Regions from separate parts of the Micromonospora sp. WMMD1219 genome, predicted to be linked through region 2. Evidence: riboswitches for the same ligand, from Rfam matches in the RefSeq annotation. Region 2 holds a riboswitch; the other holds the start of a gene.

Region 1 (9,333 bases), 1.7 Mb from region 2:
CCGTCCACAGTGCCCACCCCCGATTCGGGCGCGGCCCGGCGGGAGCGATACTCGGCGGTATGGGGAATACCGGGCGCCGCTGGGCGTGGGTGGCGGTCCTGCTCGTCGGCGTCGGGCTCCACCTGCTGGTGCTGGAGACACTCGCCGGCACCGGGACCGTCACGTTCGTACCGGCGCTGATCGTGCTCGGCGCGTCCGTCGCACCCGCCACGTTCCTGGCCTTCGCCCAGGGACGGCCGGCCCGCCGCCCGGTCCCCGGCTCCGTCGTCGGCGTCGCCGCGCTCCTCGGCGGTGTGATCGGCGTGGTCGCCGCCGGCTGGCTGGAGTACGGCACCCTGCACCGCCTCGGCGTCCTGCCGATGGCGCTCGTCGGCCTGGCCGAGGAGACCGCCAAGCTGATCGTGCCGGCCGGCATCCTCCTGCTGTGGCGGCGGCACCCGTCCCCGGCGCAGGGGCTGGTGATCGGCGTGGCCTCCGGCGCCGGGTTCGCCGCGCTGGAGACCATGGGCTACGCGTTCGCCGCGTTCGTCGGGTCGGAGGGCAACCTCGGCGCGGTCGAGCGGACGCTGCTGGTACGCGGTCTCACCGCGCCCGCCGCGCACCTGGCGTGGACCGGGCTGACCGCCGCCGCGCTGTTCACGTTCGCCGCCGCGCCCGGCGGCCGCAGACTGGCGGCGTTCCTGCTCACCTTCGCCGCCGCCGTCACGCTGCACACCTGCTGGGACACGTTCGGCACCCAGCCCGCGTACGTGTTCATCGGCGGCGTGTCACTGGGCTGGGTGCTGCTGCGCCTGCACCTGGACCGCGAGCGTCCGCCGGCGTCCGGGACGCCGCCGGCGTCGAACCGGGACCGGCCTCATGATCATCGCCAGTTCGCCGAGGTGGCGGGGTCGGAGCACTTCTGATGCCGCCACCCCGGCGTGGTGGAGTCGATCAACCGGCCTGGGCATCGCCGACCCCCGACGCGTCTCAGCCGGCGGCCAGCCGGACGCCGAGCGCGACGAAGGCGACAGCGCAGAGCCGGTCGACACGCCGCGACCAGCGGCTGTCGCCCCACCGGCCGGCGAACCGCCCGGCGCCCACCCCGAGCGCCAGGTCCACGGTGAGCTGCACCGCGACGAACATCGCACCGAGCAGCACCAGTTGCGCCGCCACCGGACCCGCCTCGGGCCGGACGAACTGCGGCAGGAACGCCACGCTGAACAGGATCATCTTCGGGTTGAGCAGGTTCGTCAGCAGCCCGCGCCGGAACGCCCGCCCGGCGCCGCCGTCCGGCCGGTCCGCCGGGGCGCGCCGGCCCGTGCCGCGCAGCGCCCGCAGGCCCAGCACGATCAGGTACGCCGCACCGGCCCACCGGATCGCGGTGAACAGCACCGGGGACGCGGCGATGACGGTGGCGAGCCCGGCCACCACGGCGGCGACGTGCACCGCCTCCCCGGCGGCGACCCCGAGCGCGGCCACCGCGCCGGCCCGCGGGCCGTACCGGGTGGCGTTCGCGAGCACGAACATCATGTCCGGCCCCGGGGTGAGCATGAGCACCACGATCGCGGCGAGGTAACCGGCGAGCGTGGCCGCCGACAGTCCGAGCACCGCTCAGCCCTCCCCGGCGCCGTCGAGCAGCGCCCGGCGCAGCGCCAGCCGGTGTTCGCGCCGGATCTGCGCCTCCCGGTAGCGCCGCCGGTCACCGTCGGTCTCGGCGTGCAGCGGCGGCACCGGCCGGGGCTGCCCGTCGTCGTCGACCGCCACCATCACCAGGTGCGCGGTGGCGACGTCGACCGGCGGCACCGCGCGGTCCCACCGGTCCGCGCTGACCTTCACCGCCACCTCCATCGAGCTGCGGCCGGCCCAGGTGATCCGGGCGTCCACGTGGACCACGTCCCCGACGCGTACCGCACGCAGGAACGCGGTCTCGTCGATGGCGGCGGTGACGGCCGGTCCGTCGGAGTGGCGGGCGGCGACCACGCCGGCGACCGAGTCGATCAGGTTGAGGATGCGCCCGCCGTGGACCGTGCCCATCAGGTTGGTGTGGTGCTGGTCCATGATCTGCGACAGGGTCAGGTGCGAGGCCGACGGTGGTCGGCCGGTGAGCGTGATGGTGTCGGGCACTGTGCGGTTCCGTCCTCGCAGAAGCGGACCGCCGACCGGCCGGGGTGTGCACGTCGAGGACACGCCGACGGCCCTGCGCACGACGTGTCACCCGCCCGACCCACCCGCGAGGTCGACGGCGGCGCGCACCGGTGGTACGCGCGACGCGGGCAGGTCTTCGGACTCGCGGGCGTGACACGAGGTCGCCTACTGGCCGTCGCTTCCCAGGCCGTGGCCCAGTGCTGTTGACGGCTGTCGTTCCCACTCACCGCTGCGGGGCAGTCCCGGATTCCCACCGGGTTCCCTCTTACGACACCCGGCCGTCGCCGACCGGGTGAACCAGCGCTTCCCGCAGCGTAGCCCAGCGTCCGAGGCCGGCGGCAACAGGCGTCAGGCCGGCGCCGATCCCGTCACAGCGGCAAGCGGCGCCGCGCCGAACGACACCGCGAACCGCTTGCACCAGATCGACACGCTGCGCAGACCGTCCAGGTCCACCGACGCCGGGACGTCGTACGCCTGGTCGCCGACGTTGCCCTTGAGCCGGCCCAGCTCGACCCAGCGGCCGTCGTCGAACACCTGCCAGCCGGCCCGGCCGGGCAGCACCTTCCGGTCGGTGAGCCATACCCGCAGGTCGGGTCCGTCCGAGGTGTCCAGTCCCCGCAGCAGAAGCTGCCGGCGGCCGTCCGCGAGGCGGACCAGCTGCGCCCGGCCGGACGTGTCGTGCTCGTGGGTGACGAAGTCACCGGCGGCGAGCACCACGTCGGCGGGCGGTGCGCCGGTCGGCGACGAGCTGGCAGTGCCGGTCGCCGGTGGGCCGGTCGTGCCGGCCGGCTGCGGCTCCGCCACTGTGGGCAGCGCCTCGCGCACCTCGCGGTCGGTCACCAGCCGCCACGGCTGGAACAGGTACAGGCTCACCCCGAGACCGGTGACGGCCACGACGGCGAGCACCGACAACACCACACGTCTTCTGCCCATGCCCCGACGGTAGGCGCGGACCCGGCGGAAAGATCTTTCCGTCCGCTTACGGCTCGACCGCGGGCCGCCGCACCGGAGGGCCAGTGGGTAGCGTCTGGCCCATGGGGCGCTACGTGCTCGTCGTCGACGACGACCGGACGGTGAGCGACGTCGTCCGGCGCTACCTGGAGCAGGACGGCTGCCGGGTCCGGCTGTCCTTCGACGGGCCGGACGCGCTCGCCGCGGCCGAGGAGGAGCCACCCGACCTGGTGGTCCTCGACCTGATGATGCCGGGTCTCGACGGCATCGAGGTGTGCCGGCGGCTGCGTCGCCGGCTGCCCGGCCTGCCCGTGGTCATGCTCACCGCGCTCGGGGACGAGGCCGACCGGGTCGCCGGGCTGGAGGTCGGCGCGGACGACTACGTGACCAAGCCGTTCTCGCCGCGCGAACTCGTGCTGCGCATCAGGTCGGTGCTCCGGCGTGCCGCCCCGCAGGACCGAGGGCCGACCGGGGTGCTGCGCGACGGGGACCTCACCGCGGACACCGACCGGCGCGTCGCCGATCGCGGCGGGCAGCCGCTGTCGCTGACCGTACGGGAGTTCGACCTGCTCGCGTTCCTGCTGGCGAACCCGGGACGCGCCTGGTCGCGGGCCGAGCTGCTGGACCGCGTGTGGGGCTGGCGGTTCGGTGACCAGTCCACTGTCACCGTCCACGTCCGGCGGTTGCGGGAGAAGATCGAGGACCACCCGGCGCAGCCCCGCCGCATCGTCACCGTGTGGGGCGTCGGCTACCGGTACGAGCCGTCGGACGCGTCCCGGTGAACGAGCTGCTGGTCATCGGGCTCTACGCCCTCCTCGCCGGCGCGGTCGTCGGCGCGCTCGGCGTCGGCGCGCTGCGGCTGGTGCGCCACCGGTCGATCCTCGCGCACATCGCGGTGCTGCTCGCGGTCACGATCGCCTCGGTGACGGCGGGCGTCACGGCCGTCGCCCAGGCCATGTTCCTGTCCGCGCACGACCTCCAGGTCGTCCTCGTCACGGTCGCGGCGTCCGCGGCGGTCAGCCTGGCCGTCGGGGTGGCGTTCGCCCGCCGGCTGGCGCAGGCGGCGGTCTGGGCCGACCAGGCCCGGCAGCGGGAACGGCAGCTGGAGGCCGGCCGCCGCGAGCTGGTCGCGTGGGTCTCGCACGACCTGCGTACGCCGCTGGCCGGGCTGCGGGCGATGGCGGAGGCGCTGGAGGACCGGGTGGTCGACGAGCCGGCGGCGGTGGCCGAGTACCACCGCCGGATCCGGGTCGAGACGGATCGGATGACCCGCCTGGTCGACGACCTGTTCGAGCTGTCCCGGATCAACGCCGGAGCGCTGCGGCCCGCGCTGTCCCCGGTGCCGCTCGGCGACGTTGTCTCCGACGCGATCGCCGCCACCGCGCCGCTGGCCGCCGACCGGCGGGTCCGGGTGCTCGCCCCGGAGACCGGCTGGCCGACCGTCCGGGCCGCCGAGGCCGAACTCGCCCGGGTCGTGACGAACCTGCTGGTCAACTCCGTTCGGTACACGCCACCGGACGGCACCGTGCGCATCGACGCCGGCCGGGACGACGACGACGCGTGGCTCGCCGTCTCCGACACCTGCGGCGGCATTCCCGAGGCGGACCTGCCCCGGGTGTTCGACGTGGCGTTCCGGGGCACCCGGGCCCGTACCCCCGCACCGGCCGGCGCCGACGAGGCGGCGCCGGCCGGAGGCGGTCTGGGCCTGGCGATCGTGCGGGGACTGGTCGAGGCGCACGGCGGGCGGGTGCACGCGCACAACGTGACCGGCGGGTGCCGGTTCGTCGTCCGCCTGCCGGCGGTCTGACCGCCCGGGGTCGCCGCCGCCGACGGGCGCGGCGGGCCGGTCAGCCGGCGTCCGGGGGACCGGTCTCCACCAGGCGTCCCTCGGTCAGGCGCAGCCAGCGGCCGACGTTGATCGCGGCGAGGAACCGCTCGTCGTGGCTCACCACCAGCAGTGCGCCCCGGTAGGCGTTGAGCGCGCTCTCCAGCTGACCGACGCTGACCAGATCGAGGTTGTTCGTCGGCTCGTCGAGCAGCAGGAGCTGTGGCGCCGGTTCGGCGCCGAGCACGCAGGCGAGCGTGGCGCGCAGCCGCTCGCCGCCGGAGAGCACTCCCACCGGCAGGTGCGAGCTCGGGCCGCGGAACAGGAAGCGGGCGAGCAGGTTCATCCGCTGCGCGTCGGGGGCCTGCGGCGCGAACACGGCGAGGTTCTCCGCCACGGTACGGTCCAGGTCCAGCAGGTCCAGCCGCTGCGACAGGTACGCGATCCGGCCCTCGGCGCGGGTGATCCGGCCGCTCTCGGGCTCCAGGTCGCCGTCGATCAGGCGCAGCAGCGTCGACTTGCCCGCGCCGTTGGCGCCGAGCAGGGCGATCCGCTCCGGGCCACGGATCGTCAGGTCGACACCGTCGGCGGCGAACAGCGACCGCTCGCCGTGCCGGACCCGGACCCGTTCGGCGGTCAGCAGCGTGCGTCCGGCCGGCACAGTGGTGGCGGGCAGCTCCACGGTGATCGTCTTCTCGTTGCGCAGCGCCCGCTCGGCCTCGTCGAGGCGGGCCCGGGCGTCGTCGACCCGCCCGGAGTGCATCTCGTTCGCCTTGCCCGCGGCCACCTGAGCGTTCCGCTTCAGGCCGCCGGCGACGATCCTCGCCAGCCCCGCGTTCTTCAGGTTGCGGGCGGCATTCCCGGCCCGCCGGGCCGCCCGCTCACGGGCCTCCTGCAACTCCCGCTTCTCCCGCTTGAGCTCCTGTTCGGCGCTGCGGACGTTCTTCTCCGCCACCTCCTGCGCGGCCCGCACCGCCGCCTCGTACGAGGTGAAGTTCCCGCCGTGGAAGCGCACCTCACCGCGGTCCAGCTCGGCGATGCGCTCCATCCGGTCCAGCAGCGCCCGGTCGTGACTGACCAGCAGCAGGCAGCCGTTCCACTGCTCCAGCACGTCGTAGAGCCGGTGCCGGGCGTCGAGGTCGAGGTTGTTCGTCGGCTCGTCCAGCAGCAGCACGTCGGGCTGCTTGAGCAGTTGCGCCGCCAGGCCGAGGGAGACCACCTGCCCACCGCTGAGCGTGTCCAGGCGGCGGTCGAAGGCGAGGTCGCCGAGCCCGAGCCGGTCGAGCTGGGCCCGGGTGCGTTCCTCGATGTCCCAGTCGCTGCCGATGGTGGTGAAGTGCTTCTCGTCGGCGTCGCCGGCCTCGATGGCGTGCAGCGCCGCGATCAGCGGGGCGATCTCCAGCACCTCGGCCACCGTCAGGCCGGCGGCCAGCGGCAGGCTCTGCGGGAGGTAGCCCAGCACGCCGTCGACGGTGATCGACCCGGCGGTGGGCCGGCGCTCACCGGCGATCAGCTTGAGCAGCGTGCTCTTGCCGGCGCCGTTCGGCGCGACCAGGCCGGTACGGCCGCCGCCGAGCGTGAAGGAGAGGTCCTGGAAGACCGGGGTGTCGTCCGGCCAGGAGAAGGTCAGGTTCGAGCAGACGATGAAGGAATGGGACATCGGGAAGACAACCTCGGAGTGAGGGCAGGCGGACCGGAGCCGCCCGGCAGGGGGACATGGTCTTGGAGAACGACGAGGCGACCACGGCGAACGGCGCTGATCCGCGCGCGCCGGTGGTCTGTCACATGCCCGGGCTCACCCGGAGATGTCGTCGTCACCCGCCATGTCTGATCTCCCTGCTTGCCAGTCCTGGACTGGATCACTCCGCTCCACCGTAGCACCGACGACGCTCGCCGGCCGGTCCCGCACACGGGCGTGCCGGAACCGGCAGGCACCGAGCAGCGCGTGACCTGCGTTACCTCTCGCCGAGACGGGAATGTGATCACCGGAGGCGTATTTGACTCAGGGTGTGAGTGCCGCACCCTCTCGCGCCCGGCCGCACGCCGACCGGGCCGGGACGCCCCAGAAGACCGATGCCACCCCGACGCCCACCCCGGGCGACCTGATGAGCCGCAGTCAGCGGCTCAAGCTCGTGCTGGTCCTCGGCTCGCTGATCGCTGTGGGTCCGCTGACCATCGACATGTACCTGCCCGCGCTGCCCGCCATCGTCAGCGACTTCGCGACCACGTCGGCGGCGGTCCAGCTGACGCTCACCGGCACGCTCGCCGGGCTCGCCATCGGGCAGTTGCTGATCGGGCCGCTGTCGGACGCGGTCGGGCGGCGCCGCCCGCTGATCGCCGGTCTCCTGCTGCACATCCTGGCGTCGGCGCTGTGTGTGGTCGCCCCGAACGTCGCCGTCCTCGGCGTCCTGCGCGTCGTGCAGGGCCTCGGTGTCGCCGCGACCGCCGTGGTGGCGATGGCGGTGGTGCGTGACCTGTTCAGCGGGTCGGCGTTCGCCACGATGCTGTCCCGGCTGCTGCTGGTGATGGGTGCGGCGCCGGTCCTCGCCCCGACGCTGGGCGGCGGCGTGCTGCGGTGGACCGACTGGCGCGGCGTCTTCGTGGTCCTGGCCGTCTTCGGGGTGCTGCTCGTCGCGCTGGCCACGCTCGCGCTGCCTGAGACGCTCCCACCCGCACGTCGCCAGCGCGGCGGCGTCGTCGCGACCGTGAAGACGTACGGCGGGCTGCTGCGGGACCGGGTCTTCGTCGGCCTGGTCCTGGTCGCCGGGCTCGCCATGGCCGCGCTGTTCGCGTACGTCGCGGGTTCGTCGTTCGTCCTCCAGGACACCTACGGGCTCGACGAGCAGGAGTTCGGCCTGGCGTTCGGCGCGGGCGCGGTGGGCCTGATCGGCGCCACCCAGTACAACGTGCGGCTGCTGCGCCGCTACCCGTCGCAGTGGATCCTGGTGACGTCGCTGGCGGCGGGCACGGTGGCCGGGCTGGCCCTGGTGGTGTTCGCCGCGACCGGCTTCGGTGGGCTGCCCGCCCTGCTCGTGTCGCTGTGGCTGGTGCTGGCGGCGGCGGGCCTGGCCATGCCGAACGCCCCGGCGCTGGCGCTGTCCCGCCACGGCGAGGCCGCCGGCACCGCGTCCGCCCTGCTCGGTGCGGTGCAGTTCGGCGTGGGCGCGGTGGCCGCGCCGCTGGTGGGCGTGCTCGGCACCGGCGCGGTGGCGATGGCCCTGGTGGTGGCCGGCGGGATGGTGGCGGCACTGCTGGTGCTGCTGGTCGTCGTCCGGCCGTCCCAGCTCGCCGGCCTGGAGGCGGTGCCGGCGGTCGCTGTCGCGCACTGACCCGGCCGCCCCGGATCGCGCCGGGTGCGCGTGGTGCCTACGCTGCTGCCATGAGCGCCCCGGCCCGCATCCTGGTCGAGGGCATCCACGGCTCCGGCAAGTCGACGCTCGCCGCGCATCTGGCGCAGCGGTTCGGCCTGCCCTGGCATCCGGTGGACGACCTGCTGTGGGAGCCGGGCTGGGTCGAGGTGCCGGTGGCCGAGCAGCGTCGCCGGATCGAGGCGGTCTGCCGGCGCGACAGGTGGATCGTCGACGGCGCGTACCACGGCTGGCGGGACGTGGTCCTGGGTCGCGCCGACCTGGTGATCGGCCTGGACTACCCGCGCGGCGTCTCGTTCCGGCGGCTGCTGCGGCGCACGCGGCGGCGGCTGGCGAGCGGCGAGCTGATCTGCAACGGCAACCGGGAGACGCTGCGCAGCGTGCTGTCCCGCGACTCGATCCTGGTGTGGCACCTGACCGGATTCGGCCGGGCGCGGCGGCGGATGCGGGCCTGGGCGGCCGACCCGGCCGGGCCGCCGGTGCTGCTGTTCGACGACCCGGCCGCTCTCGACGACTGGCTGGCGCGCGGAGCGCCGGTGACACCGTGGGCCGGGCCGGACCGGGGTGGCCCGCGGCCGCTGACGTGACTACATCGGGAAGCGGCCCTGACGCCACTGCCAGTGCCGGCCCGCCCGCATGTGGTCGATCACCGCGCGCTGGAGCACGGTGCGGCGCGGCAGCCGGTCCAGCGGCGTGCTGAGGCTGCGGAACACGAACCGCAGCACCTCGACGTCGCCGTCCGGGGTGTCCTGCTCCTGGTGGGGCTCAAGCGTGAACCGCCGCTGGAACCGGATGATGTTGGAGTCCTCCGGCAGGTATTCGCGCAACTGCGGGTCGAGCAGCCAGGAGCCGCAGGAGAACGCGGCGTAGTGCTCGCCGGGGAAGTGGCGCGGGAAGAACGCGCGTGCCCGCTCCAGCGACGCGTCGACCGCCTCCGGGGTCAGCGGTCCCGAGTCCGGGATGTGCAGGCCGATCGCGCCGTCGTCGCCGCGCTGGTGCTGCAGTCGGCCCAGGTCGTAGAGGCCACCGCGGGCGTGCAACGTCAGCCAGCACTGCATGATC
Region 2 (9,333 bases):
AGCGCGCGATCGGCGGCATGAGAGCGCCTGCGTGGCATCTCACGTCGTCGGGTGAGTACGGGTGCGGCAGACCGCTGAGAAATTCGCTCGAAATCCGCCGTGATGGGCTTCCTGGTGAAGCGATGCGGTCGGTGACCACCACCGCCAACCGGTCGTAATGGGGTTTACAGGGGAGGCGCTGATGACGGAGTGGCCGGAGAGCCTGGCGCCGGGCCGCCGCCCGGGGTTCTCACTCCCGCGATGGTGCGCACCGTCCTCGGTGTTGCCCCGCGTCATGCCACGCCCCGTCACGGGGCAACCCCGGCTGCTGCTATCCGCGCCGGGCGTATATAGAGCCCGCCGGTGCAGCGCCGATGGGCAGTTGGAAGGTCGGCCCAGCTGAGACAACCACTGGTTGCCTCAGCTCGGTCGACCGGTTTCACGCTTCTCCTCGGCGCAGCAGATAGGTGTCCATTACCCAGCCGCAGGCGCGCTTGGCGATGGCGCGTCGTGCCCAGATGTCATCGACGACCCGGTCGAGGTGGCCTGCGCCAAGCTGCTCGTGCGCCGAACCGAGATTCGCCCCCCACCAAATCCGCCACCCGGCCGGGTCGGGTAGACGGCGACAGGTCAGCGCCCCGTCGAGCATGACGACCAGGTTGTCGCCGCTGGCCGCGTCCTCGAGCAGGCGTCGGCCAGTCGTGATCGTAATCGGCCCGCCGATCGTGTTGAGGACCACGCCGTGCCGCGCCGCCAGCAGCTGGACGCTGCTGAGTCCCGGCACGATCTCCACCTCGACATCTACGACTCCCCGTTCGACGATCCGGTGGGCCAGCCTGATCGACGAGTCGTACAGCGCGGGGTCGCCCCACACCAGGACGGCGGTGTCACCGGGGTTGTCCAGCAGCGTCTGCTCCCAGCAGACGGCCCGGGCCTCGTGCCAGGTCCGGACGGCGCCGGTGTAGTCGGCCGGGTCGGTGCGGTCGCGTTCCGGATCGGGCACGGTAACGAGTCGCCACTTCTTCCTGACATGCCGCGCGCAGATCGCCTCTCGCATGGCGATCAGGTCCGCCGTGCCGGGATGCTGCTCACTCTTGTCGGCGACGAGGAAGTAGTCGACCTCGTTGAGCACGCGGACGGCCTGGGCGGTCACCAGGTCGGGATCTCCCGGTCCGAGCCCCACCAGGGCGAGGCGACGGGTCACGCGTTGTCCTCCAGGTCGCCCTCGATCTCGAGATATACACGTGCCATCTCGGCCATCACCGCGGCGTCCGGCTCGGCCCACAGGCCGCGGTTGGCCGCCTCGGTCAGCCGCTCCACGATGCCGCGCAGCGCCCACGGATTTGCCCGGCGCATGAACTGCTGGTTCGTCTCGTCTAGGACGTACTCCTTCGCCAGCGACTCGTACATCCAGTCGTGTACGACGCCGGCCGTGGCGTCGAAGCCGAAGAGATAGTCGACGGTCGCCGCGAGTTCGAAGGCGCCCTTGTAGCCGTGGCGCTGCATCGCGGCGATCCACCGCGGGTTGACCACCCGGGAACGGAACACGCGGTTCGTCTCCTCCTGCAGGCTGCGGGTGCGTACGGCGTCGGGAGTCGTCGAGTCGCCGACGTACGCTCGCGGTTCGGTCCCGGTCAGCGCGCGGACGGTCGCAATCATGCCTCCGTGATATTGGAAGTAGTCGTCGGAGTCGGCGATGTCGTGCTCGCGAGAGTCGATGTTCTTGGCCGCTACCGCGATGCGCCGGTAGCTGCTGCGCAGCTCGTCGCTGGCGGCGACCCCGTTCAGCCCTCGGCCGTAGGCGAAGCCGCCCCACGCGGTGTAGACCTCGGCGAGGTCGGCGTCGTCGCGCCAGGTGCCGGACTCCACCACCTGCAGGATCCCCGCGCCGTACGAGCCGGGCTTCGAGCCGAAGATCCGCGTCGTGGCGCGGCGCAGGTCGCCGTGCTCGGCCAGGTCCTGGCGGGTGTGGGCGCGGACGAAGTTGAGCTCGTCGGGTTCGTCGAGCTGTGCCACGAGCTGCACCGCGTCGTCGAGGAGCTCGATGACATGTGGGAAGGCGTCCCGGAAGAAGCCCGAGATGCGGACGGTCACGTCGATGCGAGGGCGACCCAGTTCGTTCAGGTCGATGACCTCTAGGCCGTTGACCCGTCGAGAGGCAGGATCCCACGTGGGCCGAACACCGAGCAGCGCGAGAACCTCGGCGATGTCGTCGCCGGAGGTACGCATGGCGGAGGTCCCCCAGACCGACAGGCCGACCGAGCGTGGGTGCTCACCGGTGTCCGCCAGGTGCCGGGCGACGAGCGACTCCGCCATCGCCTGGCCGGTCTCCCAGGCCAGCCGGGAGGGCACCGCTCGCGGGTCGACGGTGTAGAAGTTTCGCCCGGTGGGCAGGACGTTCACCAGGCCGCGCAACGGGGACCCGGACGGGCCAGCCGGGACGAACCCGCCGTCCAGGGCGTGCAGCACGTTGCTCAGCTCGTCGGTTGTTGCCTCCAGTCGGGGCACTACCTGCTCGGCGGCGAACCGCAGGATGTTTCGCACCACCGGGTCCTGATGCACGGACTCGACGGTCGCGACGTCCCAGCCCGCCTTCTCCAGTGCGCTTACGAGGGCTCGCGCCTGGGTCTCGACCGCGTCGACCTCGGCGAGTGGGGCGTCCTCGGTCAGGCCGAGCGCAGCGCGCAGCCCGGGAAGCGCCTTTTCCTGCCCGCCCCAGACCTGGGTCGCCCGCAGCACGGCCAGCACGAGATTGATGCGGGCCTCGCCGAGCGGCGCCTGTCCCAGGACGTGCAGCCCGTCGCGGATCTGCACGTCCTTGATCTCGCAGAGCCAGCCGTCGACGTGCAGCAGGAAGTCATCGAACTCCTCGTCGTCGGGGCGCTCCTCCAGACCCAGGTCACGATGCATCTGGGCGGACTGCATGAGGGTCCAGATCTGCTGGCGGATCGCGGGGAGCTTGGCCGGGTCCATCGCGGCGACGTTGGCGTGCTCGTCGAGCAGTTGCTCCAGCTTGGCGACGTCGCCGTATCCTTCGGCGCGTGCCATCGGCGGAATCAGGTGGTCGACGATCGTGGCGTGGGCGCGGCGCTTGGCCTGCGCTCCCTCGCCGGGGTCGTTGACCAGGAACGGGTAGATGAGCGGCATACTGCCGATGGCCGCGTCGGTGGCGCAGGCGGCCGACAGCGCCGCGTTCTTGCCCGGCAGCCACTCCATCGAGCCGTGCTTGCCGAGGTGAACGACCGCATCGGCGCCGAAGCCCTTCTCGAGCCAGCGGTAGGCGGCCAGGTAATGGTGTGAGGGCGGCATGTCCGGGTCGTGGTAGATCGCGATCGGATTCTCCCCGAAGCCACGCGGCGGCTGGATGAGGATTACCACGTTGCCCGCGCGCAGGGTCGCCAGCACAATGTCGCCGGCGTTGTCGACGAACAGCGAACCGGGCGCCGCACCCCAGGTCTCGGTCATCGCGTCGCGTAGCGCGGCGGGCAGGTCCGCGGTCCAGCGCAGGTACTCCTCGCGGCTGATGCGGACGTGGGACTCGTTCAGTTGGGCCTGGGTGAGCCACTCCTCGTCTTGGCCGCCCGCAGCGATGAGTGTGTGGATCAGCGCGATGCCCGATGTGGTGTCGGGGTCCTCGCCCTCGACCGCCGGCAGCGGATCCAAGCCCGGGATCTCGCCGGGCGCGCCGAGGTCGTAGCCGGCCGCACGCATGCGACGCAGCAGCCGGATCGCGGATACGGGCGTATCTAGGCCGACCGCGTTGCCGATCCGGCTGTGCTTGGTCGGATAGGCCGACAGCACGAGCGCGACCTTGCGCTGGGCGGGCGCCACGTGCCGCAGCCGCGCGTGGTTCACCGCGATGTTGGCGACCCGGGCGCACCGCTCAGCGTCGGTCTCGTAGCGGGGCAGGCCGTCGTCATCGACCTCCTTGAACGAGAACGGGACGGTGATCAGCCGGCCGTCGAACTCGGGAATGGCGATCTGGGTGGCCGAGTCCAGCGGGGTGACGCCGTCGTCGGAGGCCTCCCACCAGGCCTTCGTCGAGGTCAGCGCGAGTGCCTGCAGTACGGGGACGTCCAGTGTCCGGAGCCGTTCGACGTCCCACGACTCGTCGTCCCCGCCGGCGCCGACCGCGGCAGGTTTGGAGCCTCCGGCCGCGAGCACGGTGACGATGATCGCGTCGAGGGTGGCGAGTTCGTCGAACAGGTCGTCGGGGGCCGCGCGCAGCGACGATACGAAGATGGGGACGCCGGTGGCCTTACCGGTGGCGTCGACCGCGTCGGCCAGGTCGCGGGCGAAGCTGTGGTTGCCGCTCACCTCATGGGCCCGGTAGTACACGATGCCGACGCGCGGCCGGTCGCCGGCCGCCTTACGGGATACCCCCCACTCGGGCAGCACTGCCGGGGGATCGAAGCCCTCGCCGGTCAGCAGCACGGTGTCGGATAGGAAGGCGTGCAGCTGCCGCAGGTTCTCCGGGCCGCCTTCGGCGAGGTAACGGTGAGCTTCGGCGCACACCCCGATCGGAGCTGTCGACAGTTCCATCAGGGCGGCGTTGGGCGTACGTTCACCGCCGAGCACCACGCAGGGACGGCCGGACGCGTGGACTAGCGCGGTGAGGTCGCGAACGTCCTCGGGTGATCCGAGCACACGCAGCACGACGAGATCCGCGTCGGCGACGAGCGCGTCGCGGCGCTCGTCGCTGGCCCGGGCGGGGTTCAGCCAGGAGTAGCCCGCGCCGCTGGCACGTGCCGAGAGCAGGTCGGTGTCCGAGGTCGACATCAGAGCGATACGGGTCATGCTTCTCCTTCCATGGGCGTAGGCATGCGCAGGTCGTGGACGGGCAGGCCAGCACCTAGGTGCTGGCGAACCAGCCGCTCGGCGCTGTCGGGGCCCACCGGGCCGTACCAGGTGCCGTCGGGATGCACCACGACCACCGGCCCGTGGTTGCACGGGAACAGGCAACCGGTCTGCGCCATGAGGACGTCGGCATCGGTGAGGCCCGCCGCCACGAGACAGCGGAGGATCTCTGAGTACGTCTTGTCCGCCCCATGGGCGCTGCACCGCGGGCCACGACAGACCAACAAGTGATGTCGGTACCGCGGCCGCCTCTCCCAGGCCGGTGACGAGAGCGGCGCCTCCCCGCCAGTGATGGTGCGCCCGCCGAGTTCGATCAGCGGCGGGTCAACCTGCTGTCGACGCCAGTGGCCAGCGACCCGCCCGATCCAGGATCGCGCATACGCACGCTCATCTGTGCTCACCGCCTCCAGCTGGATGGCGCGGACGCCGTCAGCGTGCAGTCGATTGAGCAGGTGGGTCAGCGTCGGTTCACCGCCTTGCAGAAAGGCCAGCTGAGCACCGGCGGCTTGCGCCCGCCGGTGCAACTGGTCGGTGCGGGCGGCGTCCTGCAGCAGCGTCGCAACATGGACGAGCACGCTCACGGCTGCCGCTGCCCCGTCGCACGGTCGGTGAGGTTGTACCGCTCGACGGCGGCTGAAGGTGCGCGCACGTGTTCCCCTTACGAGGTCGGGGGCTGTTTCGCGAAGCCCGGTCAGACCAGACGGCGGGTGCCGTGAGGGCCAGCAGGTCTTCGGACTCGGGATCGTCCGGACGGAGCGCCTTCCCAGACCGGTTGGTCCAGTGGCATCGTGTTCCGCCCGTCACCCACACCGCTGCGCGTCAGTCCCGGATTCGCACCGGGTTCCCTGGCTCATCGCTGAGTTCGACTGGCGAGAGGACCGTAGCAGCCCAGCCGTCGGGCAGGGAACCGCCGGATCCTGGCACCATGGCACCATGACCCCACGCACCCGACGTGACCGGTGCCCCGGCCTGCTGCGTCCGTGGATTGCCGAGGACGGCGCACTGATCCGCGTACGGTTGCCGGGGGGTACCCTTCCCACCGGCGCGCTCGTCGCTCTATCAAACGTGGCCGAGCAGCACGGCGACGGTACGATACGTCTGACCAGCCGCGCCAACCTCCAGCTGCGGGGCTTTGACCACGACGGCGAGTTTCTGCCCGACCCGGTCGTTGACGCGGTGATGGCCACGGGTCTGCTCCCAATGCCGTCCCACGAGCGGGTGCGCAACATCATGGTCTCGCCGCTGACCGGACGGGCCGGTGGACGGGCCGACCTGCGGCCGGTCGTGCGCCGACTGGATGAACTGGTGTGCGCCGAGGCCGGTCTCGCCGGGCTGCCCGGCCGATTCCTGTTCGTCCTCGACGACGGGCGCGGCGACGTCGCTGGACGCGACCTCGACCTCGGCCTGGTCGCCGTCGACGCCGACCGTGCCCAGATCCGCGCCAGCCGCTCGGCCTGGGGCGATGTGGTGACCCTCGACCGGGCCGCGCCGGCCCTGACGAGGCTCGCCGCTCGTTTCGTCGAGGCCGCCGGAACGCAGCGGGGGTCCCCGTGGCACGTTGACGAGCTGCCAGGAGGCGGCGAAACCCTGCTGGGCAACCGCATCGAGGCCCTCCCCGGCACCCGGGTGGCCACCGGCCCGCCGGCCCTTGGCAGGATCACTCAGGACGACGGGCGCCACGCGCTGCACCTCGCCGTGCCCGGCAGCGGCCTGGACCGGCGCCTGGTGGACGAGATTGCCGCCTGGGGCGCCCCGCACGTCGTCGTCACACCGTGGCGCACCCTGATCGTGCCCGACCTGGAGAAAGCATGACCCTCGCCCCACCGACACGCCGCTACGATTACGTGACCGACGGCGCGCAGATCTACGTCGACTCGTTCGCGACCATCCGCGCCGAGGCCGACCTGTCGGGCATCCCGGTCAACGCGGAGAAGGTCGCGGTCCGGATGATCCACGCGTGCGGGCAGGCCGACCTGGCTCGCGACCTGGTCATCCACCCGGCGCTGGTCGCCACGGCCCGCTCGGCGCTGCGGTCGGGCGCTCCGATCCTCACCGATGCCCACATGGTCGCCGCGGGCGTGACCCGGGCCCGACTGCCGCGCGACAACGAGGTCCGCTGCCTGCTGCGCGACCCGCGCGTCCCCGGCCTCGCCCAGGGCTGGTCGACCACGCGCTCGGCCGCCGCCGTCTCGCTGTGGGCCGAACACCTCCAAGGCGCCGTCGTCGCGTTCGGCAACGCGCCAACCGCGCTGTTCCACCTGCTGGAGATGCTGCGCGACGGCGCACCGCGGCCGGCGGCGGTCATCGGCACCCCGGTCGGCTTCATCGGGGCCGCTGAGGCCAAGCAGGCGCTGATCGACCTTGCCGGCGACGACCCGAACCTCGACGTGCCATACCTCGTCGTCACCGGCCGCCGCGGCGGCTCGGCGATGGCCGCCTCGGCCCTCAACGCCCTCGCACAGGAGCAGGAATGAGTGGCGTCCTCTACGGCGTCGGCGTCGGCCCCGGCGATCCCGAACTGATCACGCTCAAGGCCGCCCGGATCATCGGCGCGGCGGACGTGGTGGCCTACCACCAAGGCGTCGGCAAGAGCTCCAACGCCCGGCGGATCGCGGCTGGCCTGCTGCCCGACGGCGTGGTCGAGGAGGCCCTCGTCTACCCGGTCACGACGCAGGCGACCGATCACCCGGGCGGGTATGCCGGCGCGATGGCCGACTTCTACCTCGAGTGCGCCGAGCGCCTGCGTCACCACCTGATCGCAGACCGCGACGTCGTCGTGCTGTCCGAGGGGGACCCGATGCTCTACGGGTCGTTCATGTACCTGCACGACCGTCTAGCCGAGGAATTCCAGACTCACGTCATCGCCGGTGTCCCGGCGTTCGCGGCCGCCACCGCCACCACCGCGCTCCCCCTGGTGCGCCAGACCGACGTGCTCACGGTGCTGCCGGGCACACTGCCCGAGCCCGAGCTGGCACGGCGCCTGGCCGACACCGACGGCGCGGTGATCATGAAGCTCGGCCGCACCTTCGCCAAGGTCCGCTCAGCGCTGCAGCAGGCTGGCCGCATCAAGGGTTCCTGGTACGTCGAACGCGCCTCGATGGACGCCGAACGGGTGCTCCCCGTCGCCGACGTCGACCCTGCGACAGTCCCGTACTTCTCGATCGTCCTGGTCCCGGGCGACACGCGTCCCGGCGTCGCCCGTTACGACCGGCCCGAACGCGAGCCGTTCCGGGCGGCGCCCGGCGCGGAGGTCGTCGTGGTAGGACTGGGACCCGGACCGGAGGAGTGGCTTTCCCCCGAGGCCTCATACGTGTTGGCCGAGGTCGACCACGTCGTCGGTTACGGACCGTACGTCCAGCGTGTGCCGCAACGGCCCGGGCTGGTACGGCACGCGTCCGGCAACAGCGTCGAGGTGGACCGCGCCCGGGCGGCGCTCGATCTCGCGTTGGCCGGTGAGCGGGTCGCTGTTGTCTCCGGAGGCGACGCCGGCATCTTCGGCATGGCGTCGGCCGTATTCGAAGCTGCCGAGGACCCTCGTTACGCCGACGTCACGGTCCGCGTGGTGCCGGGCATCTCGGCGGTCCAGGCCGTCGCGGCGCGTGCGGGCGCGCCCATCGGCGCCGATTTCGCGGTGCTGAGCCTCTCCGACCGGCTCAAGCCGTGGGAGGTGGTGGAGAAGCGACTGCGTGCCGTCGCCGAGGCCGACCTGGTGCTCGCGCTGTTCAACCCGCGCTCGCGCTCACGCACCGAGCAGTTGGCACGGGCCAAGGCGGTGCTGCTGGAACAGAAGCCGTCGGCCACGGTCGTGGTTGTCGGGCGCGACGTCGGACGACCCGGCGAGAGCCTCTGCGTGACGAGTCTCGGCGAGATGGAGCCGGAGACGATCGACATGAGGTGCCTGGTGCTCATCGGTGCCTCGGCCACCCGCGTCACCGAAAACGGCCAGGTCTGGAGTCCTCGATTCGTGCGGTGATCAGGCGTGGGTGCGCCGCTCGCGGCCGGCCGCGTACAGAAACGACTCGCCGCCGCGAACATCTGGCGCCAGCGCCGGCCCGACGAGGATGACGGCGGCCTGGCGCAGCCCTGCGGCCTCCACCTGCTCACCGATGTCAGCCAGCGTCGCGCGCAGCACGAGTTCACCGGGCTGGGTTGCCCGGGACACCACTACGGCGGGGCAGGTCGCGCCGTAGTGCTCGGCCAGCTCAGCGGCCAGCTCCCGGGTCCGGGTGACCGCCAGGTGCAGTGCCAGCGTCGCGCCGGTCGTCGCGAAGGCAGCGAGCCTCTCCCCTTCGGGCATCGCCGTCGAGCGGGCCTGGGCGCGGGTGAGCACAACAGACTGAGCCAGCTCGGGAACAGTCAGCTCGGCACCCACGATGGCGGCGGCCGCGGCGTAGGCGGGGACGCCCGGAGTGATGTCCCACGGCACCTGGGCCGCGTCGAGCCGACGAGCCTGCTCGTGGACGGCCGAGTACAGCGACGGGTCCCCGGAGCACAGTC

What was found. Region 2 has a riboswitch for cobalamin ahead of ACN27C_RS19755 ((2Fe-2S) ferredoxin domain-containing protein). Riboswitches for the same ligand answer to the same signal wherever they lie in the genome.
Region 1: linked by a shared signal. The riboswitch ahead of ACN27C_RS27145 (acyl-CoA thioesterase) and the one ahead of ACN27C_RS19755 ((2Fe-2S) ferredoxin domain-containing protein) in region 2 are both predicted to bind cobalamin.

The regions. Positions count from the first base shown of each region.
Region 1 covers NZ_CP186057.1:5,790,781-5,800,113, reverse strand. Annotated here, with positions in the region: gene ACN27C_RS27155 (PrsW family intramembrane metalloprotease) at 60-905, shown strand; gene ACN27C_RS27150 (LysE family translocator) at 970-1,590, opposite strand; gene ACN27C_RS27145 (acyl-CoA thioesterase) at 1,594-2,106, opposite strand; cobalamin riboswitch at 2,238-2,444, opposite strand; gene ACN27C_RS27140 (DM13 domain-containing protein) at 2,476-3,060, opposite strand; gene ACN27C_RS27135 (response regulator transcription factor) at 3,162-3,860, shown strand; gene ACN27C_RS27130 (sensor histidine kinase) at 3,857-4,885, shown strand; gene abc-f (ribosomal protection-like ABC-F family protein) at 4,926-6,563, opposite strand; gene ACN27C_RS27120 (multidrug effflux MFS transporter) at 7,009-8,232, shown strand; gene ACN27C_RS27115 (adenylate kinase) at 8,283-8,858, shown strand; gene ACN27C_RS27110 (acyltransferase domain-containing protein) at 8,859-9,333, opposite strand, start outside.
Region 2 covers NZ_CP186057.1:4,131,431-4,140,763, reverse strand. Annotated here, with positions in the region: gene cobF (precorrin-6A synthase (deacetylating)) at 419-1,183, opposite strand; gene cobN (cobaltochelatase subunit CobN) at 1,180-4,776, opposite strand; gene ACN27C_RS19755 ((2Fe-2S) ferredoxin domain-containing protein) at 4,773-5,417, opposite strand; cobalamin riboswitch at 5,541-5,722, opposite strand; gene ACN27C_RS19750 (sulfite reductase subunit beta) at 5,770-6,648, shown strand; gene ACN27C_RS19745 (precorrin-8X methylmutase) at 6,645-7,310, shown strand; gene ACN27C_RS19740 (precorrin-2 C(20)-methyltransferase) at 7,307-8,809, shown strand; gene cobM (precorrin-4 C(11)-methyltransferase) at 8,810-9,333, opposite strand, start outside.